2 regions of the Chromobacterium sp. LK11 genome follow, and region 1 is predicted to be linked to the other one. Evidence: predicted binding sites of a transcription regulator. Region 1 holds the regulator's gene; the other holds the start of a gene.
What was found. Region 1 encodes FNR, which switches genes on or off when oxygen is low (the NO sensors DNR and NnrR bind a similar motif). Its sites were predicted from a motif close to TTGATNNNNATCAA; they were not measured.

Region 1 (9,848 bases):
GCCCTGCTCGCCGGACAGATCGGTGACGATGCCGCCCGCTTCCTGCACGATCAGGCTGCCCGCGGCGATGTCCCAGGGCTTGAGGTTCAGCTCCCAGAAGCCTTCCACGCGGCCGCAGGCCACATTGCACAGGTCCAGCGAGGCCGCGCCTTCGCGACGCACGCCGGCGGTCTTGGCCAGCACGTCCTTGAGCATGCCCAGGTATTGGTCGATATAGCTTTGGTCGGACACCGGGAAACCGGTGGCGATCACGCACTCATTCATCATGAAGCGCTTGGACACGCGGATGCGGCGATCGTTGAGGAAGGCGCCGACGCCGCGCGAGGCGGTGAACAGATCGTTGCGGTTGGGGTCGAAGACCACGGCTTGCTGCACCTGGCCCTTGTGCGCCAGCGCGATGGAGATCGCGTACTGCGGGTGGCCGTGCAGGAAGTTGGTAGTGCCGTCGATGGGATCGATGATCCACTCGTATTCCGACGAACCGATGCCTTTCGCGCCGGACTCTTCTGCTAGAATCGCGTGCTTGGGATAAGCTTCCAGAATGGAAGCGATGATGGACTCTTCCGCGGCGCGGTCCACTTCGGTCACGAAGTCATTGTGTTTCTTGCGCTCTACGCGCACCGCGTCGAGATTCAGCGACGCGCGCTGGATGACACTGCCGGCGCGGCGAGCGGCTTTCACCGCGACATTGAGCATCGGATGCATTGACGGCCTCTACACTTTCAACCATGACAGACGTCCGCCACATGACGCGACGCCTGCTAGTAACAATCTGGGTTAAGGAACAAGAAAAACCCGGCGCAATCGGGCAAGGCGGCATGCCTGCCCATCCGGCAAGCGCTGGCCTTGCGCGCAAAACGGCGCGCGGGCTTTTCGATAAGCCGGCTATTTTAATGTGAAACTGCTGATGAATAAACCCCAAGTACCTGATTTTCTGAAAAACATTCGCGTGGTGTTGGCTCGCCCCAACCATCCGGGCAATATCGGCTCCGCCGCCAGGGCGATGAAGACCATGGGCCTGAGCCGCTTGTATCTGGTTGAACCCAAAGTGTTTCCCAGCGACGAAGCCAATACGCTGGCCTCCGGCGCGGTGGATCTCCTGGAGCAGGCCACCGTGGTGTCCAGCCTGGCCGAGGCGCTGCAAGACGTCACCATCGCCTGCGCGCTGACCAGCCGCCGCCGCGAACTGACCACCCCCTTGTCCACCCCGCGCCAGACCACGCCGGAACTGGTCGCGCGCGCCCAGGCCGGCGAACAGGTGGCCCTGGTGTTCGGCAACGAGACCTTCGGCCTGTCCATCGAAGAAGTCGAGCAGTGCAACCGCCTGGTCACCATCCCCGGCAACCCGGACTACTTCTCGCTGAACCTGGCGATGGCGGTGCAGGTGATGACCTACGAGCTGTTCAGCCACACCGGCGTGGACATCGACTACCTGCGCGCCGACAGCGACGCGGCGGCGCTGGGCGAGGTGGAGGGCTTCTGCGGCCACCTGGAACAGACCATGGACAAGATAGGCTACTTCCGCCGCCGCAACAGCGAGCGCATGATGCGCCGGATGCGCACCCTGTTCAACCGCGCCGGCCTGCTGCGCGAGGAGATCGACATTCTGCGCGGCTTCCTCAAACAGGTGCAGCGCGCCGCCGACGGCGAAGTCCGCCGCGACGCGCCCGAGCGGGATGGCGAATAAGCCGCCGTTCCCCCTGCCCTACGCGCACCCGGCGGTGCGCGATCTGGCTTTTCTGCTCTCCGCGCCCTCCCCTTGGCGCAGCGGCGCCGACATCGCGCCGCAACGGCTGCTGGGCGCCGACGGCCCGGCGCTGCTGCAAGCGCTGGACGCCGATCCCGCCGAGCTGCAGCACTGGCTGGCGCGCCAGCCCACCCGCCGCCTGGGCCATTACGCCGAGCGGCTGCTGTCGTTCTGGTTCCGCCTGGCGCCGCACATCGAACTGGTCGCCAGCAATCTGCCGGTGCGCGACGCGGACGGCCGCACCGTCGGCGAGTTCGACTTCCTGCTGCGCCTGGACGGCCAGCCGCTGCACCTGGAAGCCGCCAGCAAGTTCTACCTGCAACTGGGCCGCAGCGCCGACACCCTGACCGGCCCCAGCCTGCGCGACGCCTGGGCGCTGAAAGCCCGCAAGCTGCAGACCCAGCTGCGCCTGTCCCGCCACCCGGCGGCGCAAGCGATGCTGCCGGCGGGCTTCGACGGCTGCGCGGTCGGCGCCCGGCTCAGCGGCTGGCTGTTCCACGCCCGGGACACCTCGCCGCAAGCGCCGCCCGGCGCCCGGCCGCTGTACGGGCAATACTGGCCGCTGCGCGGCGACTGGCCGGCGCTGAACGCGGACTCGCGCTGGGCCTGGCTGCCCCGGCTCAGCTGGCTGGCGCCGGCGCGGCTTGGCTTCGAACAGACCCACACCGCGGCGGCATTGCGCGCGCAGCTGGAAGAGGCGGCGGCGCCGCAATTGCTGGCCGAACTGCAAGCCGGCGCCGACGGCTGCTGGCATGAAGTGGCGCGCGGCTTCGCCGTGCCGCCCGGCTGGCCGCAGGAAGCGCCCTTGTCGCGGCTATTGCAGCAAATCGCCGGCAGCCCGAGCCCATGAAAAAAGGCAGGCCCATGGCCTGCCTTTAGCAATACGGCGCTGCGCGCTCAATGCCCGTTGGCGTGGGCGCAGCCGGAAATCAGCGCCTTCAACTCGTCCACCATCACCAGCTGGATGTGCTTGTGATCGACGGTGATCCAGCCTTGCTGCTGGAACTTGGACAGCGTGCGGCTGACGGTTTCCAGTTTCAGGCCCAGGAAGCTGCCGATTTCCTCGCGGCTCATGCGCAGGATGAAATCATTGGCGGCGAAGCCGCGAGTGGACAGACGCTGCGACAGATTCAGCAGGAAGGCGGCCAGCCGTTCTTCCGCCTTCATGTTGCCCAATAGCAACATTACATTCTGATCGCGAACGATCTCGCGGCTCATCAACCGGTAAAAATGGTGCTGCAGGGTGGGAATTTCGCGGCCCAGGCTCTCCATGCGGCTGAACGGCAGTTCGCACACCTCGCTGTCCTCCAGCGCGATGGCGTCGCAACCGTGCACATTGGCGGAAATGCCGTCCAGGCCCATCAGTTCGCCGGACATGTGGAAGCCGGTGACCTGCTCGCGGCCGTCCTGGCTGGCGACGCTGGTCTTGAAGAAGCCGGTGCGCACCGCGAACAGCGAGCGGAAGCCCTCGCCGCTGCGGAACAGATACTCGCCGCGCTTCAGACGGCGGCTTTGGCGGATCACCGCGTCGAGCTGGGTCAGTTCCTCGCGGTTGAGCCCCACAGGCAGACAGAGTTCCTTCAGGCTGCAGTTGGAGCAGGAGACCTTCAGGTTATGCAAAGAGATATGGTTCTGATCGGACATGGCATGTTTAGTACAAGCTTGCGACGAAGCTTGACCCTTATCAAAGCGAAATTCGCAGGATTTCCGCAAATTTACCAGTCCACCAGAGGTTTTGCCATCCAAATACGACATGAAGACCACCCACCCATTTTCTCCTGCCCATTTTGAATTCGACCGCGCTCTGATCGAGCGCCTCGACGGGACAGGTCCTAGATATACGTCATACCCGACAGCGGATCGCTTTACGCCGGGTTTTGCCGAAAGAGACTACATCCACTGGCTACGGCAGCGCAGCATCGGCGCCAACCGGAAACCTTTATCATTGTACGCTCATATACCATTTTGCAACACTATCTGCTACTACTGCGGTTGCAACAAAATCATCACCAAGGACAGCGGCAAAGCCGATTTGTACCTGGACTACCTGGAAAAGGAAGTCCGGATGGTCGCCTCCTGTCTGGGCCGCCGCGAGCAAGTGGTACAGCTGCATTTCGGCGGCGGCACGCCGACTTTCCTGTCCGACGCGCAACTGGAACGATTGATGACCTTGCTCAAGACTCATTTCGAGTTCTTGAAGGAGGGGGAGTATTCCATAGAAATAGACCCGCGCAAAGTCAGCGCGGAGACAATCTTCAAACTGGCCGCACTCGGCTTCAACCGCATCAGCGTCGGCATCCAGGATTTCGAACCGGAGGTGCAGCGGGCGGTGAATCGGGTGCAGTCCGAGGAGGAAACGCTGGAGGTGATCCAGGCCGCGCGCGACGCCGGCTTCAAGTCCGTCAGCGTCGATCTGATCTACGGCCTGCCCTTGCAGACTCGCGAATCGGTGCGCCGCACGCTGGACAAGGTGATCGCCATCGGACCGGACCGGCTGGCCTTGTACAACTACGCCCATCTGCCCACCGTGTTCATGCCGCAACGCCGCATCAACGAGGCGGAGCTGCCGTCGCCGGAAACCAAGCTGGACATCCTGCAGGACTCGGTGCAGCGCCTGGCCGACGCCGGCTACGTGTTCATCGGCATGGACCACTTCGCCAAGCCTGACGACGAACTGGCCGCCGCCTTGCGCCAAGGCCGGCTGCAACGCAACTTCCAGGGCTACTCCACCCATGCCGACTGCGACATGATAGGCCTGGGCGTGTCCTCCATCGGCAAGGTCGGCCCCTGTTACAGCCAAAGCGCCAAGGACCTGGACGGCTACTACGCGGCGCTGGACAGCGGCCACCTGCCGGTGCTGCGCGGGCTGACGCTGGACAACGACGACATCCTGCGCCGCAGCATCATCCAGGGCCTGATGTGCCGCTTCTCGCTGTCGGTGGAAGCGCTGGAGGAGATTCACGGCATCAACTTCGCCGAATATTTCGCCGAGGAGCTGCCGCAGATTCGCGAGTTCCAGCAACTGGGCCTGCTGTCCTTCGACGGCGACTTCATCATGGTGGAGCCGAGAGGACGCTTCCTGATCCGCAATATCGCGATGATCTTCGATAAGCACCTGCGCGAGCGCCGCACCCAGGCGCGCTACTCCAAGACCATTTGAGCCCGCCCCGCAGCAAAACAGCCCGCGTCTGAACGCGGGCTGTTTGTTGTCGGTGTCGGACCTGGGCTTACCAGATGTCTTTTTCCACCTTGGCCGCCAGTTCCGGGTAATCCGCCACCTTGAACACCGGCGTGGACTCGCCCCGCTTCAGCTGACGCTCGTAGTCTTTCAGCACGATGAAGAAGTAACGCGACAGCAGCACGATGGCCACCAGATTGATCAAGGCCATCAGGCCCATGGCGAAGTCGGCCATGTCCCACACCAGCGGCAGGCTGGCCACCGCGCCGAACATCACCATCGCCAGCACGATCAGGCGGAAGGCCAGCAAGATTCCCTTGTTGCTGCGGATGAATTCGACGTTGCCCTCGGCGTAAGCGTAATTGCCGATGATGGTGGAAAAGGCGAACAAGAACATCGCCACCGCCAGGAAGGACGCGCCGATCGGGCCGAACTGCGATTCGATCGCCTTCTGCGTCAGCGCCACGCCGCTTAAGCCCTGGTCGTACACGCCGGACAACAGAATGATAGCGGCGGTGGCGGTGCAGATCACCATGGTGTCGATGAAGACGCCGAACATCTGGATCGCGCCCTGGCTCGCCGGGTGGCGCGAAGTCGCCGTCGCCGCCGCGTTGGGGGCGGAACCCATGCCGGCCTCGTTGGAGAACAGGCCGCGCTTGATGCCCAGCATCATCGCCTGGCTCACCGCGTAGCCGGCGAAGCCGCCCGCCGCCTGCTCCAGGCCCAAGGCGCTCTTGACGATCAGCACGATCAGACCCGGCAGCTCGGCCGCATGCGCCGCCAACACGTAGAAGGTCATCAGCAGATAGATGGCCGCCATCACCGGCACCAGCCACTCGGCCACCCGCGCCACCGAGCGCACGCCGCCGAAAATGATGGGCGCGGTCATCGCCACCAGGGCGATGCCCACCATATAGCGGTTCCAGCCCCAAGCACCCTCGGTGGCCGCCACGATGGAGTTGGCCTGCACCGCGTTGAACACCAGGCCGAAGGCCAGGATCAGGCACAGGGCGAAGATCACGCCCAGCCAGCGTTGCCCCAGGCCCTTCTGGATGTAATAGGCCGGACCGCCGCGGAAGGTGTCGTCATGGTGATTGGTCTTGAACAGCTGCGCCAGCGTCGATTCGGCGAAGGCGCTGGCCATGCCCAGCATCGCGGTCAGCCACATCCAGAACACCGCGCCGGGACCGCCGGCGGCGATGGCGATGGCCACGCCGGCGATATTGCCGGTGCCCACCCGGCTGGCCAGGCCGGTGGCGAAGGCCTGGAACGGCGAGATGTCGTCCTTGCTGCGATGGCCGCCGCGGCCGCCCATCATTTCGCGCCAGCCGCGCGCGAACAGCCGCAGTTGCAGCAGGCCGGAACGCAGCGAGAAATACAAGCCGACGGCCAACAGCAGGCCGATCAGCACCTTGCCCCAAATCACATCATTGGCGGCATTGATAAACGAATGAAGCAAGTCCATGGATCCTCTATAAAGCTCTGAGCGTGGCAATCTGGAAATGGGCGACGCGCGCCGGAAGGATTTCAGACTGGAAGGTTGACTTCGCCGCGGTCTTGGCGCCGGGCTTCTAGCTTGCGGCCTTGGCGAAACAGCACCCCGCGGCCGTCTGGCCGCCTGATTCAGGACACTGCTTCGTCAGACTGTTTCGATGCAAAACCCGGCGAATTTAGCAAAATAGAGTGATTGCTGGCAATGCCGAAAGGTTTTGGGCCAAGCCGCGCCCGCCGGCTTTTCGCCGCCCCGGCCAACGCCTTTGTCATTGATTCAAGCCGTAGCTTCGCCTATTTATCCAAGCACAAAACAATCAAAAGTCATTTTTGATGACCCAAGCATTATTGCCGGTTGCCCAGCTTAGCCAGACAAGGCAAAGCTCATACTCTCGCCCGCGAGGAACTGATACGCGACCCCTATGACAAGTCATCGCATTTCATGCGGCAATCGCAGCCCGTGAAAATTGCCTATTCTGGAACTGGCGACGCGGACGTCCACATTGCGGGCGTCGCCGCCACAGTCAGGAGCGAGATCATGACAACACCCGTGGTAAGGCTGATGCAGCGCTTGAGCTACCCCAGCCGCTTTGCGCTGATCGGCACGGTCTTTGCCGTCGCCTTACTGTATATGGTGTACGGTCTGTATCGAACCAATCAGGACAATATCGATTTTTCGCAAAAAGAAAGAGTCGGGGTGTCCTATATCCAGCCGCTGCACCATTTGCTGGGCGCGCTGGAGCAGGCGCAGGACCTGGCCGTGCGCGCGGCTCAGGGCGAGGCCGCCGCCAAGGCGGCGCTGCCCGCCGCCCAGGCGCAGCTGGAACAAGGCTGGAACCGGCTGCAAAGCGCGCACGAACAATACGGCGCCGTCCTGCAGACCGACGAAGCCTGGAAAACCGCCAGCGCCGCGCGAGGCACGCTGTCGCGGATCGGCGCGGCCCCTCCGCCGCAAGTGATCGCCAGCTTCGACAGCACGGCGGACAAGCTCAACGCCCTGCTCGGCGCCGCCAGCGACAACTCCAACCTGACGCTGGACCCGGACATCGACAGCTATTACCTGATGGACGCCGCCACCGCCAAACTGCCCTCGCTCAGCAACTACATCGGCGAAGCGCTGGCCTGGGCCGCCAAATCGGAAGCCGGCCAGGCGCTGACGCCGGCGGAGCGCGACCGCCTGGTGGAATTGCGCCCGCTGATCAACGGCGCGCTGGACGGCTTGAACAGCGATCTGGCCAAGGCGCTGGCCTACAACCCGGCCTTGAAAAACGAGCTGAACGCCGAATCCCAGGCGCTGACCGCCTTTCATCAAAGCCAGGCCGCGTCCATCGACAAGGCCATCGCCGGGCAAACCGGCGCCGCCGTGGCCCTGGGCGGGATGGCGGCGAAAAACGCCGAAATCGGCGCCCGCTTCAGCGATGTGACGCTGAAAAACCTGGAGGCGCTGTTGCAGGCCCGCATCGAACGGATGCAGGCCCAGCGCAATTTCTACATCGGCATCGGCCTGGCCGCGATGCTGTTGGCCAGCTTCCTGTTCCACCAGCTCTATCTGTCCATCACGCTGCAATTGGGCGGCGAGCCCTTCTACGTGCAAAGCGTGGTCGAGCAACTGGCCGCCGGCCAGCTGGGCACCCGTATCCAGCTGCGCGAACAGGACAACAGCAGCTTGCTGGCCTCCATCGGCCAGATGCGCGACCAATTGCGCGACACCGTGACCCAGTTGCTGGACACCTCGCGCGAAGTCAACGCGGCCGCGGACCAGATGGCGCAAAGCGCCCAGAACGTGTCCCACAGCAGCACCCGGCAAACTCAGGCGGCGGCCAGCATGGCGGCGGCGATCGAAGAGCTGAGCACCAGCCTGATGGTCAGCGCCGAGCAATCTGAACAAGCCAATCAACTGTCGCGCGCCGCGGTCAGCCAGTCCAGCGAGGGCAACGCCATCATCCACGACGCCAGCGCCAGCATGGACAGCATCGTGCGCGACGTGTCCTCGGCCTCGGAAACCATAGGCGCGCTGGGCCAGCAATCGGAGTCCATCGCCAGCATCGTCGACGTGATCCGCGATGTCGCCGATCAAACCAATCTGCTGGCGCTGAACGCCGCCATCGAGGCCGCGCGCGCCGGCGAACAGGGCCGAGGTTTCGCCGTGGTGGCCGACGAAGTACGCAAGCTGGCGGAGCGCACCGCGCAATCCACCACCGAGATCAGCACCATCGTCTCCGACATCCAACGCACCTCGCAGCAGGCCATCGCCAATATGCAGACCGGCATGAGCGCCATCATGCAAGGCCAGGAAAACACCCGCAACGCCGGCGCCAGCATCGCCTCCATCCGCCAATGCGTGGACCAGGTGCTGGACAGCATCCATCAAATCACCCAGGGGCTGAAGGAGCAGAGCAGCGCCAGCCAGTCGCTGGCGCAGAACGTGGAGAGCGTGGCGCGGATGTCGGAAACCAACGCCAGCGCCGTAGAAGCCAGCGCCCAGACCGCCGGCGAACTGCAATCGGTGTCGCAACGGCTGGGCCAGCTCGCCGGCCGCTTCAGCGTCTAGACCGCATGCCGCGCCTGCCGGGAACACTGATCGCGGCGCTGGCCTCGGCGCCCGCCGCCGCGGCAGGGCTGACCATACTGGTCAGCCCTCAGCCTCCCATCATCGAAGTCTCCGCCGATCAACAACACGTCTCCGGCGCCGCCATCGACCTGATGCGCGCGCTGTCCCAGCGCGCCGGCCTGCCGTTCAAGTTCGCGCCCTACCCCTCCGCCCGCGCCGTGCTGCTGGTTCGGCAAACGCCGGACACCTGCCTGACCGCCGCCCGCTTTCCCGAGCGCGAAGCGCTGTTCCGCTGGAGCGAGCCAGTCATCCGCCTGCGGCTGGTGCTGCTGGCGCGCCAAGACGAAACCCGCGACTTCGGCGGCGTGGAGCAAGCCCGGCAATTCCACATCGGCGCCGTGCGCGGCACCGCCGTGGCCAGCCGGCTGAAACAGCAGGGCTGGACGCTGGACGAAAGCGCGGACGCGGAGACCAATCTGCGCAAGCTGCAACTGGGCCGCATCGACCTGCTGGCCACGCTGGACGTGGGCATACAGAGCCTGGCCGACAAAATGAAAATGGCGACGCCGCGCGTCGCCCTGGTGGTGAACGAAACCGACATCTATTTCGCCTGCCACCCGCAATTGAGCGACGAGGCGATGCGGCGGCTGAACCACGCCATCCTGGCGATGAAGGCGGACGGCAGCTTCAAGGCCTTCAATCTGAAATAGGCCGCAGCAGATCCAAACGGTCGGTGCAGACGCTGTCCACGCCCCAAGCCAGCAGGCGCTCGGCGTCGGCCGGCAGATTCACCGTGTAGCACAGCAATTGAAAGCCGGCCTGCTTGACGCCGGCCGCCAAGGCCGCGTCCAGGCCCAGGTGGTCGCAGTGCAGCGCGACGC
Region 2 (9,848 bases), on a different contig from region 1:
ATGGTGACGAACTTGTCCTTCAGCGCCGTCAGCTTGCCCGCCACCAGCGCGAACAGATAGGACGGCTTCTTGTACGGGTCCACCCACTTCACCCAGTGGCGCTTCTTGTCCACCATGCCCTCGCCCACCTTGTTGCCGTTGGAGAGCAGCACCGGGAATTTGTGCTTGTCGGCCATGATGGTGGTGGTGAACTTGGCCATCACGTCGGGACGGTCCAGGTAATAGGTGATCTTGCGGAAGCCTTCCGGCTCGCACTGGGTGAACAGATTGCCGTTGGACGCGTACAAGCCCATCAGGCTGGTGTTGGCAGCCGGGTCGATCTCGGTCTCCACCTCCAGGATGAAGCTGTCCGGCACGCCGCGCACGGTCAGTTGCTCGTTGGCCAGCGCGTAGCCGCCCTCGCCCAGGCGTTCGCCGTCCAGCGTCACCGCCACCAGCGCGGCGCTGCCGTCCAGCACCAGATCGTCCCGGCGCGCGGCCTTGTCGTTGCGGGTCACCACCAGGCGCGCGTGCACGCGGGTGGCGTCGTCTTCGATGTCGAAGCTCAGATCGACCCGGTCGATCAGAAAAGCGGGGGCTGCGTAATCGTTGCGATACTTGACTTGCGGCTGTTGAGCCATGTCTACGTCTCCTTCGATGCCGGCTGCGCCGGTCTTGGCTGGAGGGGGGCGGCGCCGGAACGCGGCGCCGTCCCGATGAATGTTAGCGGCGCAGCCAGCGGGCGCCGCCGTCCTGCAACAGCAGGCGGCAGGCGTCGGCCGGCGCGGCTTGCAGCTCCACTTGCGCGCTGATCAGTTCGTCGCGGCGGAACCAGTGCAATTTCAGCTTTTCGCCCGGCTGGTAACGCGCCAGCGCCTTGTCCAGGTCCACGGCCTTGAGCTTGTCCACGGCCACGATCACGTCGCCGCCGGACAGGCCGGCTCGCTGCGCCGCGCCGCCGTCGTAGACGTTGATCACGCGCACGCCCTGGGCCTCGGCCACCGCCTTGACGCCCAGGCTGGCCGGAGCCGGCTTGCCGCTCAGCGCCAGGCCGCCGCGATCGCCGGCGTTGGCGGCCGGCTCGAAGCGCAGCTCAACGCCCTGGCCCGCCAGCAGCTCGGCCAGCGGCAAGGGCTCGACGCCGCGCAGCGCGCGCTCGAAGAAGGCCTTGAGGTCCAGGCCGGTGGCGGCCTGCGCCTGGCTTTCCCACTCGTCCTCGGCCAGGCCCTTGCCGTCGTCCAGCCATTTGCGCCACAGCGCGCGCATCACGTCGTCCAGCGACTGACGGCCCTGGCTGTCGCGGCGTATGGTCAGGTCCAGCGCCAGCGCGGCCAGCGCGCCCTTGGTGTAATAGCTGACGATGCTGTTGGGGCTGTTTTCGTCTTGCCGGTAATACTTGGTCCACGCTTCGAAACTGGATTGCTCCAGCGTCTGCTTCAAGCGGCCGGCGCCGCGCTCGACGCCGCTGATGGTTTCCGCCAGCAGGCCCAGATAGCGCTTCTCGTCTATCAGGCCGCAGCGCACCAGGCTCAGGTCGTCGTAATAAGAGGTGATGCCCTCGAAGGCCCACAGCAAACGGGTATAGCCTTCCTGGTTCAGGTCGTAGGGCGTGAACGCCGCCGGCTTCATCCGCTTGACGTTCCAGCTGTGGAAATATTCGTGGCTGATCAGGCCCAGCAGCTTCAAATAACCGTCGCCAATTTCCTCGACGCCCTGCTGCGGCAGATCGTCGCGGTTGGCCACCAGCGCGGTGGAGGCGCGATGCTCCAGGCCGCCGTAAACGTCCTTGCCGACGAAGAGCATGAACACGTAGCGCTCGAACGGCGCCGGCTCTCCGAACAGCTTGATCTGGTATTCGCAGATTTTCTTGGCGTCGCGCGCCAGACGCTTGAGATCGGCGCGGAAGCGGCCGGAGACGACGAATTCGTGCGGCACGCCGCAGGCTTTGAAGCTGACGCGCTCGAAGGCGCCCAGTTCCACCGGGTGGTCGATCAGTTCGTCGTAGGAAGCGGCCTGGTAGCCGCCGAAGCCGGTTTTCTTGTCCGCGCCGCGCGTCGGCAGGCTGGTCGCCACTTTCCAGTCGGCGTAGGCCTTGCCCTCCGGCGGCAGGATGTCCACCGCGCAAGCCTCGTTTTCATAGCCGTCCACCGCCAGGAAAACGCTGGTGCCGTTGTAGAAGCCGCGCTGAGCGTCCAGATAGGCGCCGCGCACCGACAGATCAAACGCATAAACTTTATAGCGCAGAACCAGCGCGCCCTTGACTGGCGCGGCTTGCCAGCTGTTTTTTGTCAGCTGGACCAGCTGAACCGCTTTTCCCGCGGATTCCGCGCGAATCTCCACAATATGCTTGGAGAACTCCCGGATCATGTAACTGCCCGGAATCCAAGCCGGCAACGAGAAAATCTGGCCATTCTTGGCGGGCCGGGAAACGGTCAGGACGACCTCGAAAAGATGCGCCTCCGGGGCGCAGGGACATAGGGTGTAGCGGACGGAAACGGTCATGATCTGCCTGCAATCGTTGCAAAACCTTCTGATTTTAGCACTTGCCGCGGGGAAACGCTGCGTTTTATGACATCTTGATCCAGGTCAAGAAGGCTGGGCCGCCAGACAATACAATCTCGGTCAGTAGCAACAGTATTTGCAAGAACTGTCACGCTCGCTTGAGACATAAATAAAGACAAATGGGAAAGCGACATCCCCCGGCCGTCCAAACTGGCCCGATATGGGTAATTGATTTAGAATGCCGGGTTAACTAAATGGGGAAATTGCGCTGTCGCAATACGGGATGAACTGCTAATACAGACATCAGTACCGCTGCGATCTGGGTCAAGCGCTTGATTTTAATAAAAATCGTTTTCCCTGCGGCTTCGTCTGGATACAGTCACATCAGTACAGATGGGGACAGTATCCCGGACTTCAAGCCGCCGATTAGATATGTCACGTTCTGAGTTAGCAACCTTGGAGAAAACCCTAAATGGAAACGCAATCCACTTATAACTATAAGGTGGTGCGCCAATTTGCCATCATGACCGTCGTGTGGGGCATTGTCGGCATGTTGGTGGGCGTCATCATTGCGGCCCAACTGGTCTGGCCCGAATTGAACTTCGGCCCCTGGTTCCACTTCGGCCGCCTGCGCCCGCTGCACACCAATGCGGTCATCTTCGCCTTCGGCGGCTGCGGCCTGTTCGCCACCTCCTACTACGTGGTGCAGCGTACCTGTAACGTCCGGCTGATCTCCGACAAGCTCGCCGCCTTCACCTTCTGGGGCTGGCAGCTGGTGATCGTGCTGGCCGCCATCACCTTGCCGCTGGGCCTGACCACCAGCAAGGAATACGCCGAACTGGAATGGCCGATCAAACTGCTGATCGCGGTGATCTGGGTTGTTTACGCCATCGTTTTCTTCGGCACCATCGCCATCCGCAAGGTCAAGCACATCTACGTGGCCAACTGGTTCTACGGCGCCTTCATCCTGGCCGTGGCCTTGCTGCACATCGTCAACTCCGCCTTCGTGCCGGTGTCGCTGTGGAAATCCTACTCCGCCTACTCCGGCGCCGTGGACGCCATGGTGCAATGGTGGTACGGCCACAACGCCGTGGGCTTCTTCCTGACCGCCGCCTTCCTGGGCATGATGTACTACTTCATCCCGAAACAGGCCGGCCGTCCGGTTTACTCCTACCGCCTGTCCGTGGTCCACTTCTGGGCGCTGATCTTCACCTATATGTGGGCGGGTCCTCACCACCTGCACTACACCAGCCTGCCCGACTGGACCCAGTCCGTGGGCATGGTGTTCTCCCTGGTGCTGCTGGCTCCGAGCTGGGGCGGCATGATCAACGGCATCATGACCCTGTCGGGCGCCTGGCATAAGCTGCGCACCGACCCGGTGCTGAAGTTCCTGGTGGTGTCGCTGTCCTTCTACGGCATGTCCACCTTCGAAGGCCCGATGATGTCGATCAAGACCGTCAACGCCTTGTCCCACTACACCGACTGGACCATCGGCCACGTGCACTCCGGCGCGCTGGGCTGGGTGGGCTTCATCACCATCGGTTCCATGTACTACCTGATTCCGCGCCTGTTCGGCCGCGAATCCATGATCAGCCTGAAGCTGGTCGAGGCTCACTTCTGGCTCGCCACCGTCGGCGTGGTGCTGTACATCGCCGCGCTGTGGATTTCCGGCGTGACCCAGGGCCTGATGTGGCGCGCGCTGAACCCGGACGGCACCCTGACCTACGCCTTCGTCGAGGCGGTCAAGGCCACCTATCCGTACCACTTCGTGCGTCTGCTCGGCGGCTTCCTGTACCTGCTCGGCATGTTCCTGATGGCCTACAACACCTTCCGCACCGTAACCGCGGGCCGTGCCGTAGACGCCAAGATCCCGGCCATCACCGCCCACGCTCATTGAGGCGCAAGGAAACATCATGGATAAGATACAAAAACTGATCGAAGAACACGTCGGCTATCTGATCGTGTTCACCCTGCTGGTCGTCAGCGTGGCCGGCCTGGTGGAAATCCTGCCGCTGGCCTTCCAGAAATCGACCACTCAGCCGGTGGCGGGCGTCAAGCCCTACACCGCCGTGCAGCTGGCAGGCCGCGACATCTACATCCGCGAAGGCTGCCACACCTGCCACACCCAGATGATCCGTCCGTTCCGCGCCGAAACCGAACGCTACGGCCACTACTCCGTGGCCGGCGAGTCGGTGTACGACCACCCCTTCCTGTGGGGCTCCAAGCGCACCGGTCCTGACCTGGCCCGCGTGGGCGCCCGCTACTCCGACGAATGGCACCGCGTGCACCTGATCAACCCGCGCGACGTGGTTCCCGAGTCCAATATGCCGGCCTTCCCGTGGCTGGCCAAGAATCTGGCCGACGCCGACATCGTGCCGACCAAGATGAAGGCGCTGCGCCTGGTGGGCGTTCCCTATACCGACAAAGACATCGCCGAGGCCAAGGCCCAGGTGGAAGGCAAGTCGGAAATGGACGTGCTGGTCGCTTACCTGCAAGGCCTGGGCCTTGCCTTGAAGAACGTTCGTTAAGCCATGGACTGGGTAACCATCGGACGCTCGCTGTTCACGGTAGTGTGCTTTGCATTCTTCATCGTGGTGCTGGGCATCGCCTACAGCAAGCGCTCCAAGAACCGGTATGAGGACGCGGCCAACCTGCCCTTCCTCGACGACGACAAGGTGCAGGAAGCGGAACAAGACCAAGCTTCCAACGGAGCAAAAAAATGAGTGATTTCGTGAGCGAATTCTGGAACATCTGGATCACCGCGATCGTGCTGGGCGGCCTCGTCTGGCTGACCTATCTGGTGTTTTCGCAATCCAAGATCAAGGTGCAAAAGGGCGAACAGGTTGAGATCACCGGCCACGTGTGGGACGGCGACCTCTCCGAGTACAACCACCCGCTGCCGCGCTGGTGGATGCTGATGTTCTACGTGACCCTGGCCTTCGCCGTGGTCTACCTGATCCTGTACCCGGGCCTCGGCACCTGGAAGGGCGTGTTCGGCTGGACCTCGGTGGACCAGTACAAGAAGGAGCGCGCGCAAGCGGAAGCCAAGTATCAGCCGCTGTACGACCAATTCCTGAAGCAGGACGTCAAGGCCGTGGCCGCCGACCCCAAGGCTCAGGAAATGGGCAAGCGCCTGTTCCAGACCTACTGCGTGCAATGCCACGGTTCCGACGCCCGCGGCGCCAAGGGCTTCCCCAACCTGACCGACAACAAGTGGCTGTGGGGCGGCGACATCAAGACCATCCACACCACCATCTCCGAAGGCCGTCACGGCCAGATGCCGGCCTGGGGCGCGGCGTTCGGCGAGGAAAAGGTCAAGGACGTGGCCAACTACGTGCTCTCCCTGTCCAAGCGCAAGCATGACGCGGAGCGCGCCGCGCGCGGCAAGGAAACCTTCGCCACGGTCTGTATCGCCTGCCACGGTCCGGACGGCAAGGGCAACCCGCAGCTGGGCGCGCCCAACCTGACCGACAACAACTGGCTGTACGGCGGCAGCGAGAAAACCATCATCGAAACCATCACCAACGGCCGCAACAACCAGATGCCGGCCTGGAAAGACTTCCTAGGTGAAGGCAAGGTGCATCTGTTGACCGCTTACGTCTGGGGCTTGTCCAACAACCCCAAAGCGCCGCAATAAACCGGTACCGATCTACTGCCCGCTGATGCGGGCAGTATTCTTTCGCGAAGATGTTATATGATTTTATATAACATCTTCACTCCGACGCAGCCGCGCATTTCGCCAAGTCCATGCCCCGCATGGCCTTGGCCAAATCCGCAGAGAAGGAAACGCCCATGTCCGATTCGCTCAAGGAAATCCCGATCAAGGTAGAACCGCCGCGCCAGGCCGGCCCGCAGCCCGACGCCACCGAGACCGTTTCTCTGTACGAGTCGCATACCAAGATCTATCCGCGCGCCGTCAAAGGCCTGTTCAACAATCTGCGCGTGCTCTTCGTCATCGGCACCCAACTGGTCTTCCTCGGCCTGCCCTGGCTGAGCTGGAACGGACGCCAGGCGCTGCATTTCGATCTGATCGAACGCAAGTTCTACCTGTTCGGCCTCACCATCTGGCCGCAAGACTTCGTCTATCTGGCCGCGCTGCTGATGTGCTGCGCCTTCGCCCTGTTCACCTGGACCACTATCGCCGGCCGGCTGTGGTGCGGTTATTCCTGTCCGCAGACGGTCTACACCGAAATCATGCTGTGGATAGAGCAATGGGTGGAAGGCGACCGCAACAAGCGCATCAAGCTGGACAAGTCGCCGATGAGCTTGCGCAAATTCCGCCTCAAGTTCACCAAGCACGGCTTGATGATTCTGTTTTCACTGTGGACCGGCTTCACCCTGGTGGGCTATTTCACGCCGATCCGCGACCTGGTCGCCGCCGCGCCGCGCTTCGACTACGGGCCCTGGGAAGCGTTCTGGATGTTCTTCTACGCCGGCTTCACCTATCTGCTGGCCAACTTCATGCGCGAGCAGGTGTGCAAATACATGTGCCCGTACGCGCGCTTCCAGAGCGTGATGTTCGACGCCGACACCCTGATCATCTCCTATGACGAGAAACGCGGCGAGCCGCGCGGCGCGCGCAAGAAAGGCAGCGACCCGAAGGAACAGGGCCTGGGCGCCTGCATCAACTGCAGCATCTGCGTGCAAGTCTGTCCGGTGGGCATCGACATCCGCAACGGCCTGCAGTACGAGTGCATAGGCTGCGCCGCCTGCATCGACGCCTGCGACGAGGTGATGGACAAAATGGCCTATCCGCGCGGCCTGATCCGCTACACCACCGAGAACGCGCTGGAAGGCAAATATCCGGAAAAAGCCATCGCCTCCCGGCTCAAGCGCCCGCGCGTGGTGTTGTACACCCTGGTTCTCGCCGTCGTCATCGCCACCGCCATCGGCTCCATGTGGATGCGCAAACCGTTCAAGGTGGACGTGATCCGCGACCGCGCCTCGCTGGTGCGCGAAACCGACGCCGGCTGGCTGGAAAACACCTATATCATTAAAATTATCAATACTACGGAACAGAATCAGCATTTCAGGATCACAGCATCGGGCTTGCCCGGCCTGAAAGTGCAGGCCGACCGCGGCGACATCGCCGTTGCCGCCACCGGCAACACCGACGTCACCGTCCACGTGCAGGCCGATCCGCAGTACGCGACCAAAGGCAGCCATGAAATCCGCTTCCTGATCCAGTCCATCAACCACCCTTCCCTGCAAGTGGAAGAGAAGTCCAGCTTCATCGGAGAGTAATACATGCAGCACACCCACTCCGCTCCGCGCCCCTGGTACCGCGAGCCCTGGCCCTGGATTCTGTTCGGCATTCCGCTGGTGTCCGTCATCGTCGGCGTGATGTTCCTCGCCACGGCGATCCGCACCGACGACGGACTGGTCACCGACGACTATTACAAGAAGGGCAAGGCCATCAATATGGAGCTGCGCCGCGACAAGCAAGCCTCCAATATGGGCTTGAGCGCGCAGCTGATGGTGGGCTCGGACCAGCGCACGCTGCGGCTGATCACCACCAGCAAAGTGGCGCTGCCCGCCGCCATCACCATGCGCATGGTGCATCCGGCCCAGGACGACTTCGACCAGCAGGTGGAAATGCGCCAGGCCGGCCCCAACCTCTACCAGGCCGTGCTGCCGGCGGTGCCGGTCAAGGCCAACCACTGGTATATCCTGCTGGAAGACCAGGCCAAGCAATGGCGGCTGCAAGGCGAATGGAAGCCGGCCGAGGGCCAGACCGTCTCGCTCGGCCACCCCAATCTGGAGCCGGTGGACTGATGATGAAACGACTGCCCCTTTCCCTGCCCGCGCTGGCCTTGAGCCTGGCCTTGAGCGTCGCCCACGCCGGCGGCTTCGTGCCCGCCTACCTCAGCGGCACCATCGCGCCGCAACAGAGCGCCACGCTGTCCCAGGCCAAGGACGTGCTGGTCAAAGTCCGTCTACTGGATCAAAGCCGCCAGGACGCGCCGCCGCAACTGCTGGCCGAACAGATCCTGGAAAAGCCGCGCAGCATTCCGGCCGACTTCTCGCTGTGCTACGACAAGCAGGCGATCAAGCCCGACGGCCGCTACGTGGTGGAAGGCCAGATCTTCGTGAACGGCGAACTGCGCTACAACAGCAGCCGCCAGACCGAGGTGCTGAGCGCCGGCGCCGCCGAACATCCGCAGCTGCGGCTGGACGCCGTCGGCGGCAACTAAACGCCGAAACGCTCCGCCTCCCGGCCCTGCTTCCCGCAGGGCTTTTTCTTTGCCCGCCCCCGCCGCCCCTCCGGCAAGTGTTGCTGTTTTGCCTCAGCGCCGACTCGCCGCGCCCCCAAGCGTCCGGCGCGCGCCCGTTCGCCCGCAAACATGCTTAAACCCTTCACCCAACGGGATTTTCGACAATAGCCCAAATACGAAGCCACGACGCGCCCCTGTCATTTTGCTTACAAATAAATATGCCAAATGAAGACAGTTAGTGACGCATTTACTCTATAAATACCGATTGTATGGCAATAAAGATTAAAAAATTTTCACATACAAACATTTACTAGTTATTATCAAAAATTGCCTACAAAATCCAAGGCAAGTAAAAACTAAAACAACACCCTCACTCGACCTTGCTCGTTCAAGTGGTGTCACTCAAGTCACACAAGGAAATAATCTATGTCGACCACTTCGCATCCCAAAGGGCTCTACCTGCTTTTTGTGACCGAAATGTGGGAGCGCTTCAGCTATTACGGCATGCGCGCCATTTTCGTGCTGTTCATGATCAAGGCCCTGATGTTCGACAAGGCTCACGCCGCCGACATCTACGGCACTTACACCGGCCTGGTCTATTTGACTCCGCTGATCGGCGGCTATATCGCCGACCGCTACTGGGGCAACCGCCGTTCCATTCTGGTGGGCGGCGTGCTCATGGCCATCGGCCAGTTCATGCTGTTCTTCTCCGGCTCGCTGCACGACAGCAATGTGCAAAGCGCCTCCTGGCTGCTGTACGGCGGCCTGGGCATGCTGATCGCCGGCAACGGTCTGTTCAAGCCGAACATTTCCTCGATGGTGGGCCAGCTCTACCCTGAGGGCGACAAGCGCGTCGACTCCGCCTTCACCATCTTCTACATGGGCATCAACGCCGGCTCGCTGATCGCGCCGCTGGTGTGCGGCACCCTGGGCGACACCGGCCATCCGGCCGACTTCAAGTGGGGCTTCATGGCCGCCGGCTTCGGCATGCTGCTGAGCCTGGTCGTGTTCTCGCTGTTCAAGAACAAATACCTGGTGACCCCGGAAGGCAAGCCCATCGGCATGGCGCCCAAGCGTCACCACGACAGCGGCGAGAAAGTGGTGCACGCGCCGCTGACCCGCGTGGAAAAAGAACGCCTGGCGGTGATTCTG

Region 2: the regulator FNR is predicted to act here: its motif matches at 2,556-2,569, upstream of VK98_RS19460 (M61 family metallopeptidase).

Annotation. Positions count from the first base shown of each region.
Region 1 is NZ_LDUR01000011.1:78,960-88,807, reverse strand. Features, by position in the region: gene VK98_RS07475 (inositol monophosphatase family protein) at 1-705, opposite strand, end outside; gene VK98_RS07470 (RNA methyltransferase) at 908-1,687, shown strand; gene VK98_RS07465 (DUF1853 family protein) at 1,677-2,597, shown strand; gene fnr (fumarate/nitrate reduction transcriptional regulator Fnr) at 2,645-3,391, opposite strand; gene hemN (oxygen-independent coproporphyrinogen III oxidase) at 3,501-4,907, shown strand; gene VK98_RS07450 (sodium:alanine symporter family protein) at 4,975-6,390, opposite strand; gene VK98_RS07445 (methyl-accepting chemotaxis protein) at 6,955-8,967, shown strand; gene VK98_RS07440 (ABC transporter substrate-binding protein) at 8,973-9,677, shown strand; gene ugpQ (glycerophosphodiester phosphodiesterase) at 9,664-9,848, opposite strand, start outside.
Region 2 is NZ_LDUR01000039.1:28,356-38,203, forward strand. Features, by position in the region: gene pepN (aminopeptidase N) at 1-620, opposite strand, end outside; gene VK98_RS19460 (M61 family metallopeptidase) at 703-2,481, opposite strand; gene ccoN (cytochrome-c oxidase, cbb3-type subunit I) at 2,954-4,378, shown strand; gene ccoO (cytochrome-c oxidase, cbb3-type subunit II) at 4,395-5,009, shown strand; gene VK98_RS19475 (cbb3-type cytochrome c oxidase subunit 3) at 5,013-5,204, shown strand; gene ccoP (cytochrome-c oxidase, cbb3-type subunit III) at 5,201-6,118, shown strand; gene ccoG (cytochrome c oxidase accessory protein CcoG) at 6,274-7,725, shown strand; gene VK98_RS19490 (FixH family protein) at 7,729-8,256, shown strand; gene VK98_RS19495 (YbaY family lipoprotein) at 8,259-8,675, shown strand; gene VK98_RS19500 (peptide MFS transporter) at 9,123-9,848, shown strand, end outside.